Regions from separate parts of the Dethiobacter alkaliphilus AHT 1 genome, predicted to be linked through region 2. Evidence: a T-box and tRNA genes for the amino acid it is inferred to sense, from the RefSeq annotation. Region 2 holds a T-box; the other holds one or more tRNA genes.
The links. The T-box of region 2 lies ahead of ileS (isoleucine--tRNA ligase). A T-box ahead of a tRNA ligase gene usually reads a tRNA of that ligase, here a tRNA-Ile.
Positions count from the first base shown of each region.

Region 1: it encodes a tRNA-Ile, which carries the amino acid that the T-box ahead of ileS (isoleucine--tRNA ligase) is inferred to sense. The anticodon was not compared.

Region 1 is NZ_ACJM01000001.1:5,387-9,803, reverse strand. It holds gene panF (sodium/pantothenate symporter) at 1-916, opposite strand, end outside; gene DEALDRAFT_RS00050 (YhdT family protein) at 909-1,244, opposite strand; gene DEALDRAFT_RS00045 (coiled-coil domain-containing protein) at 1,426-1,854, opposite strand; tRNA gene DEALDRAFT_RS00040 (tRNA-Val) at 2,109-2,184, opposite strand; tRNA gene DEALDRAFT_RS00035 (tRNA-Glu) at 2,188-2,262, opposite strand; tRNA gene DEALDRAFT_RS00030 (tRNA-Ile) at 2,277-2,352, opposite strand; gene rpoD (RNA polymerase sigma factor RpoD) at 2,485-3,603, opposite strand; gene dnaG (DNA primase) at 3,596-4,417, opposite strand, start outside.
Region 2 is NZ_ACJM01000017.1:48,296-52,712, reverse strand. It holds gene DEALDRAFT_RS13415 (cell division protein SepF) at 1-230, shown strand, start outside; gene DEALDRAFT_RS13410 (YggT family protein) at 238-549, shown strand; gene DEALDRAFT_RS13405 (photosystem II S4 domain protein) at 576-1,361, shown strand; gene DEALDRAFT_RS13400 (DivIVA domain-containing protein) at 1,421-1,921, shown strand; T-box leader at 2,030-2,244, shown strand; gene ileS (isoleucine--tRNA ligase) at 2,291-4,417, shown strand, end outside.

The DNA.
Region 1 (4,417 bases), on a different contig from region 2:
TGCGGCCAAATGCGCCCAGTAAATGCATGCCCAACAGGAGAATCATGGAGACCACAGTACCATATATAATCCCGTTTTTCAGGCTGGTGCTGTCTTTGTAGCCCATGGCCCGGGTTGCAACCTGAGGCAAACCAACAATGGCAAAACCAACAAGGATCCAAAAGGAAGCTACCCAAGCCATACTGGTGAGTTCCGGGTTCGGTCCATACGGGGAAATTAATCCGGGGTCAATCTCTAACATTCCCTGAATGATACTTGGCACCCCTCCGCCGGCAACAATTACCGCCACCAGCACCATGGTGGTGCCGATAGTCATGACAATCCCCTGCAGCGTATCGGTGAGAATAACGGCCCGAAAACCGCCGATAATGGTATAGATTAGCACAGAAATACCGAAAAACGCCAGGGCCGTTTCGTAAGGAACACCAACGGAGCCCTGAATCAGGCGGGCGGCGCCTATGAACTGCGCACTCATGGCGGCTATAAAAAAGAAGACTACAGCCAAAGACACCACCACAACCAACAGCGTGTTATCATAGCGCTCTTTTAGAAAATCAGTAACGGTCACGGCATTAATCTTGCGGGCAACTATTGCAAACTTCTTACCCAAAACCGCCAGAGTAAAATAGCCGGTGGGCATTTGCGACATGGCCAGAAAGACCCAGGACAGCCCATTGGCGTATGCGGCACCGGGCCCGCCGATAAAGCTACCGGCACTCAGATAGGTAGCTACCAGAGTCATGGCCAGGACAAAGCCGCCCATATTGCGGTCACCGATGAGGTACTCATGGAGAAAACCGGTTCCCTCTCTGTGACTGGCTCTGGTGACAAACCTCATGCTGTAGAAACCCAGGGCATAAATCACAATAAAGTAGAGAATAAGTGGAATCAGCACATCCATCCTGGCATCAGCCATGCTCTCTTCCCCCCTCCTGCAACTCCTTTAGATCGTCTTCTTCGAGAGGGCCAAGAGGCATGTCCCGGAAGTATTTTCTTACCATAATTATGGCCAGAACGGTAAACAAAATGGCCCCTACAATTGAGCTCATGAAAAACCAGAGGGGAAATCCTAAAATATAAGTATATCCCTCCACCGGTTGAGAGCCAAAGCCATAGCCCCAGGCAAACCACCAGATAAAGTTGGCAATCCCCAGGCCAAGGCCCAGCAATGCTTCCCTGTTGCACTGTTTATAGCGGGGGTCTTCCACAAAATTAGCGTCATCGGTATTAATTTTTTCTGTCATTGTAATACCTCCTTTTCCCATCAGGTAATTTGCAGCGAATTATGACACGAATGTCCGACAGGAAAGTACTTCCACATGAATTTATTATTTCCCTTCTCTCAGGAAACATAAGGAAAGCGTTATAATTTTCGGCCTAAAAAAAGAACGGCCGGAGTCTACCTCCTGCCGTTCTAAAAAGATTTTAACTTTCATGGGCCAACATATATACTTCTTCTTCAGTTTTTTGTATCTTATCCAGAGTAAAGTCGATTCGCTTGTTCAGTGCTTTGATGTCATCCTTGGTGGCCACATTGTACAGCATCTCTGTGTTACGTGACAACTGTTGTTTAACCGCATCCAACTGTTTTTGCAAATACGCCTGTCCTTTTTCCAAGTTGTTGAGGCCGGTCTGAAGTGTACTTACATCCCCCTTTAGACCGTTGACGTCGGACTTTAGTACACCTACATCGCCTCTTAGCTCGCTGACATCGGACTTTAGTACGCCTACATCGCCTCTTAGCTCGCTGACGTCGGACTTTAGTACACCTAATTCTGCTTTGTTTTCATGCTGCAATTGGGTTAGAGTCTGCAGTTGCTCCAATACCATTTCCTGAAAGTTTTCGGTATTCACCTTGTCACCTCCAATTGCATTTATTTCCTAACCAGACCATAGCAAACAGGTGTTCGCTTGTCAAGTAAAATTAGTTTCCATACTAATACAACAAATGGGTCGCAAATCCTGCCCGTAACAAGAAAAGCGCGCTCTTTCGGTTTCCTCAGCGCGTACTGCTTACATTAGCAACTTCGCTATCTGCGAAGCGTTATAATTTCAGCAGTAAAAAAAAAGCAGTCATCAGTGTTCAACTGATGACTGCTGTGTTTACATGGTGGGCGATGACGGGGTCGAACCGCCGACATCCTGCTTGTAAGGCAGGCGCTCTCCCAGCTGAGCTAATCGCCCTAATGGTGACCCCTACGGGAATCGAACCCGTGTTACCGGCGTGAAAGGCCGGTGTCTTGACCGCTTGACCAAGGGGCCATATTAAGATATTTTGGTGGGCCCACTAGGATTCGAACCTAGAACCGACCGGTTATGAGCCGGGAGCTCTAACCGTTGAGCTATGGGCCCAGGCTTACCGAGTAGACAAAATCCACCAGGTTACGTGCGCTACCGCTTGAAGCTTGTTCAGTAGTGCATTGCCTATTATAGCGAAATATTTGCTGTTCGTCAACCCCATATATGACTAATAATTTCTGGAAGTTATTCCAGGTAATCTTTCAGGCGCTTACTGCGCATGGGATGACGCAATTTGCGTAAAGCTTTGGCTTCAATCTGCCGGATACGTTCCCGGGTTACGCCAAATACCTGGCCTACTTCTTCAAGGGTACGGGAGCGGCCGTCTTCCAGCCCGAACCGCAGGGTCAGCACTTTTTTCTCCCGTGGTGTAAGAGTCTCCAAAACATCATCCAGCTGTTCTTTTAAAAGTTCAAAGGCTGCTGCTTCGGCGGGAGCCTGCACATCCTGATCTTCAATAAAGTCGCCCAAATGGGAATCGTCTTCCTCACCAATAGGCGTTTCCAGGGAAACCGGCTCCTGAGCAATTTTTAAAATCTCCCGGACGCGCTCCTCAGAGATATTCATAACATGGGCTATTTCATCGGGAGCAGGCTCGCGGCCCAACTCCTGCACCAATTGCCGGGAAACGCGGATAAGTTTATTGATGGTTTCCACCATATGAACGGGAATGCGGATGGTCCGCGCCTGGTCTGCGATGGCGCGGGTTATGGCCTGCCGAATCCACCAGGTGGCATAGGTACTGAATTTATAACCTTTACGGTAGTCAAACTTCTCTACCGCTTTAATCAGGCCCAGGTTACCTTCCTGGATTAAGTCCAAAAACAGCATACCGCGGCCCACATATTTTTTGGCAATACTAACGACCAGGCGAAGGTTAGCTTCGGCCAGGCGGCGCTTTGCTTCTTCATCCCCTGCTTCCATTCGCTTAGCCAGCGCTATTTCTTCATCGGAGCTAAGCAGGGGGATTTTACCGATTTCCTTGAGATACATGCGGACGGGATCGTTAACGCCAATGCCCTCAGGTACGGTCAAATCGATTTCTTCTTCGGGTGTATCTTCTTCTTCCTTGATGGTTTCTTCATCCACATCCAGCGTTTCCAGTTCGGCCACGTCATCCACAACGTCCACACCGAGGCGGGAGAGGTGATCGTAAAACTCATCAATTTCTTCGGCAGATAAATCCATTTCCTGCAGCGGCTCAATGATTTCTTTATATGTGAGCAGGCCGCGTTTTTTACCGCGCTGTACGAGTTCATCCTGAATCAATTTGAGCTGCTCTGCTTTTTCCAAACCTTTAGCCAACACCTTTCCCTCCTTCCCTGGGATGATTAATTGTTTCTTCCAGCTTGCGTAGTTCCAACCATTTTTTTGACAACTCGTTTATTTCCCCTTTCGCAGCGACGGGGTCCAAACTCGCCATTTGCGCTTCCAGTTCCTTGCGTTGGCGGGCGATACGGACACATTTCAAAAGTCTGATACAATCGTCGATCGCTTTTTTAGCGATTTTTTCGTCATATTCTTCATGTATTAACAAACGGCTAAGAGTTTGCCGGTGTTTTTCCTCTTGCAGGGAATCAAGCAGCCGTGCTGCCGAAAAACTTGCTTTTTCTTTCTGTGCTTCTAAAAAGGCGGGTATAAGTTCGGCCGGAAAATCTTCTTCTTCCAGTTGTCCGGCAGATTCTTCAATCAGTGAGGGGAACCGGCCCCACAAAGCAATGATTTGCATGGGCGCCTTTTGGGCCGCGGTTTCTCTTTGCAAAGAAGGTTTAATAGTTGAGGATTTGCGGGTCTGACTGTGTGGCCTGGAGGCTGACTGTTTCTTTTTGTTTAACTCTTCGCGAACTGCAGTGGCAGGAAGCTTAAGCATGGCTGCAGCCTTTGTTACATAGTCTTCCCGTTCCATGGCATTATCCACAGAAGCCAAAATTTCACTGATTTTATTGAACAGGCGAATTCTGTCTTCATCTTTGTCCAAAGAATACTGCTGGGCCAAACTGGCCATCTGGTAGTCTACAAGAAGCAGTGCCTCTCCGATAATATCTTTGCGAAAGGCATCCCCACCATGGCGGCGGATATAATCATCGGGATCCATCCCGGCAGGTAAGCGGCCAACTTT
Region 2 (4,417 bases):
TGGAGCATATTAAGGGCCGGAAGCCTGTACTGGTGAACCTGGAAGCAACGGATAAGGAAGAGGCCAAGCGCATCATTGACTTTATTTCCGGAGCCACCTTTGCTTTGGACGGGAATATGCAGCGGGTCAGTCAGCAGATTTTTGTCTTTGCACCATCCCAGGTGGAGGTAAACGCAGAAGTGCGCAAAGAGCTGACGGATCGCGGTGTGGCCGCAACTCTGGAAGAGTAAGGAGCTGGTGACCATTTTTGGTACGGGAACTTTTACGTTAATCTGGTTGGTTGGCTGGATTTTTGAAATTTTTCGCTGGCTGTTGTTTGCGCGGATCATTTTTTCCTTTATTCAGTTGGGCCGCAATACCCATCCGCTGATTTTGTCTTTGCGACGGATTTCCTACCGCTTCACCGAGCCGGTGCTGGCGCCGGTGAGAAATGTGGTTAAGCCGGTCAGTGTGGGGGGCGGTGCCTATCTGGACCTATCACCGATTCTGGTGCTGATTTTGCTTCCCCTAGTACAGGGACTGGTAGTTAGGCTGCTGACCTTCTTTTAAAACAGAATCGCATCAATGGAGGCCATATGGAACGAGAAAAGATACTGCAACGCTTTGAACAGGATATTGAACGCATTTCCGCCGGTGCGGTTTTGGACCGCATTGCTTTACTGGAAAAAACTGCTCAGCCCCAGAGTACCGATTTTTTGGACCCCTTTCAGCAGCGCACCGCCGACCGGGTGCTGCACCTGTTTAAGGATGTAAAATCAGTGACCTGGGGCGGCTATCCTGAAGCGGAACGGGCCCGGCTGCTGGTTTATCCCTCACAGCGCCAGGCCGATAAAGAAAGTGTGCCGCTGGCTTTTATAGAGGTGGAGGCCCATAAGGCCGACGGCCTGACACATCGGGACTATCTGGGTGCGGTACTGGGCTTGGGGCTGCGCCGTGAAAAACTTGGTGATATTCTGTTAATCGGTGAGTCAAAAGCCCAACTGGTGGTACACCCGGAAATCCTGTCATTTCTTTTAACAAACTGGGGTGAGGTGGGTAAGTATTCCGTCTCTGTAAAGGAAATCACTGCAGATGAGCTGGCACCCACTCCTCCCCGGGTGCGAGAGATCAAAACCACGGTGGCCAGTCTGCGCCTGGACTCGGTGGCCAGTGCCGGCTTTGGCATGTCCCGCAGCAAGCTGTCACCGGCGGTCAAATCCGGACAGATAAAATTGAACTGGCAATCGGTAACCAGCGCCAGCGCCACCGTTAAAGAGGGAGATATTATCTCCCTGGCGGGCCGGGGCCGGGTGGAGGTGGCGGAGGTGCGCGGTCAGAGCAAAAAAGGCCGCATTCAGCTTTTGCTGAAAAAACGTATTTAAGAGCAGGATTTTTTGGGAATTAGCACGAAATTATGGTTAGAGTGGAAAATTATGCGGGGGTGACTGATTTGCCATTAACACCGATTGATATCCAAAATAAAGAGTTTAGCCGGTCTATGCGCGGCCTGTCCGCCAGTGAAGTAGATGAGTTTTTGGAGCGTGTGGCCAAAGACTTTGAAGAGCTGATTAAGGAAAATATTTCAGCCAAAGAGCAGATGTCTCAGTTAAAAGAAAAGCTTAGCCATTATCATAAGCTGGAGGAAACCCTGCATAACGCCATCGTGGTTGCTCAGGAAACGGCGGAAGAGGTAAAGCGTAACGCTTCCAAAGAGGCGGACCTGATTCGCCGGGAAGCGGAAAAAGATGCCAACCGGATGCTGGACGAGGCCCGTTATAAGGCAAGCCGGATTCTTGCCGACCAAGACGAGGTCTATAAGCAGGCGCAAATTTACAAAATGCGTTTCCGTTCTTTGGTGGAGGCCCAACTGGCCGCACTGGAGATGGAAGACTGGATCACCCTGGATGAACAGTCCGAAGAAGAGGCCAGGCGAGGCGCTTAGAAAATTGCATTTAATGCGGGCTGTACGCACTGCTTGACAGCGTATGGCCTTTTTGTTTATACTGTAGAAAATTATGTCGATTAGTTAGGACACAAAAAATTACAAAACATAAAGACCATGAACGGGACGAGTATGTAAAGTCCGGTGTGTAAGCGAGTCGGGGATGGTGCAAGCCCGATACACCCCTTTGCCGAAAATCACCCGGGAGTTGCAGGTGAATTAAGTAGCCGGCGCCGGCTTTGGCCGTTATCAACTGAAGTGACCGCAGCGTTTTATGTTGCGGTTAGCGGGGTGGTACCGCGGGAAAAACTCCCGTCCTCATGCAGGACGGGTTTTTATTTTTCTTAAATACTATTTGGAGGTCGGATGATGGAAGAAAAAGACTATGGCAAAACGCTGAATCTGCCTAAAACAGATTTCCCCATGCGGGCCGGTTTGCCCAAACGTGAACCGGAGTTTTTAGAGCAGTGGGAAAAAACGGATATTTACCAGAAGGTGAGAAACAGCAGGCAGGGTAAGGAAAAGTATGTGCTGCATGACGGCCCCCCCTATGCCAACGGCGATATCCATATGGGGCATGCTTTAAACAAGGTGTTAAAAGATATCATTGTCAAGCATAAGTCCATGAGCGGTTTTGATTCTCCCTACGTACCCGGTTGGGATACCCATGGACTGCCCATCGAGCATCAGGTGGTCAAGAAGGGTAAAGTAAAACGCAACGAAGTAACCCCGCTGGAGTTTCGCCGCCACTGCCGCGATTATGCTCTGCGCTTTCTTGATATACAGCGTGAGCAGTTTAAGCGCCTTGGCGTACGCGGTGACTGGGATAACCCTTACGTTACCTTAAAGCCCGAATTTGAGGCCAGGCAGATTGAAGTTTTCGGCGAAATGGCCAATAAAGGCTACATCTACAAAGGTTTAAAACCTGTTCATTGGTGCCCCCAGTGTGAAACGGCACTGGCGGAGGCAGAGATTGAATATGCGGAACATAAATCGCCGTCAATCTACGTTCGCTTCAATGTGACCGATGCCAAGGGAAAAATTGCCGACCCGGAGAATGTCTGGTTTGTGATTTGGACCACCACACCGTGGACCATTCCCGCCAACCTGGCCATCAGCCTTCACCCCGACTTCACCTATGTGCGGGTTCGCACACCAAAGCACGGGGACTTGATTCTGGCCGAAGAGCTCTTTGGCGATGTGATGGAAACCTTTGAGATCACAGGCTATGAAGTTGTGGCCAAATATAAAGGAAAAGAGCTGGAAGGTATTGTTTGCAAGCATCCGCTCTATGACCGGGAGTCTGTGGTTGTGCTGGGAGAGCATGTGACTCTGGAGGCCGGTACAGGCTGTGTCCATACCGCCCCCGGCCACGGCCAGGAGGACTATGAAGTGGGGCTGCGCTACGGCCTGGATATCTTTGCACCCATGGATCATGCCGGCCGTTTCACCCAGGAGGCAGGACCTTTTGCCGGACTGCATTATAACGAAGGTAACAAAAGGGTATCCCAGGCGTTGGAAGAAGAAGGTGCACTGCTTTCCCTCTCCTTCTTAAAGCACCCCTACCCCCACTGTTGGCGCTGTAAAGAGCCGGTCCTTTTCCGGGCCACGGAACAATGGTTTGCTTCGGTGGAAGGTTTCAGAAAACAAGCGCTGGAGGCCATCAAAGACGTAAAGTGGATCCCTGCCTGGGGAGAAGAACGGATTCATAACATGATTGTGGACCGCCACGACTGGTGCATTTCCCGCCAGCGTGTCTGGGGTGTACCTATTCCCATCTTCTACTGCACTTCATGTAATAAAGAATTAATTAATAAAGAAACCATCAAAGCGGTTTCGGAACTTTTTGCCAAAGAAGGCTCCGATGCCTGGTTTGCCCGGGAAGCAAACGAAATTCTTCCCGCCGGCACAACCTGTGGCTGTGGCCACAATGAGTTCCGCAAAGAAAGTGACATCATGGATGTCTGGTTCGATTCCGGCTCCACCCACGTAGCGGTGCTGGAAACAAACCCGGATTTGACCTCGCCGGCGGATTTGTATCTGGAAGGCTCGGACCAATACCGCGGCTGGTTCCAGTCCTCGCTTCTGACTTCGGTGGCCACCAGAGACCGCGCCCCCTATAAGTCCACCCTGACCCACGGCTGGGTGGTGGACGGTGAAGGGAAAAAAATGTCCAAATCCCTGGGCAACGTGGTGGCGCCGGAGCACATCATCAAGCAGTACGGTGCCGATATCCTGCGTCTGTGGGTGTCCTCCACCGACTTTAGAAGTGATGTGCGGGTTTCCCAGGACATCCTAAAACAGTTGGCGGAAGTATATAGGAAAATCCGCAACACTATTCGTTATATGCTGGGTAACTGCCATGATTTTAACCCCCAGGCCCATGCGCTAAGCTACGATGCTTTAGATGAGTTGGACCGCTATGCCCTGCACCGTTTGCAGGTGCTGGTGGAGCGGGTCAGCGGCGCCTATGATGATTTTGAATTCCACGTGGTT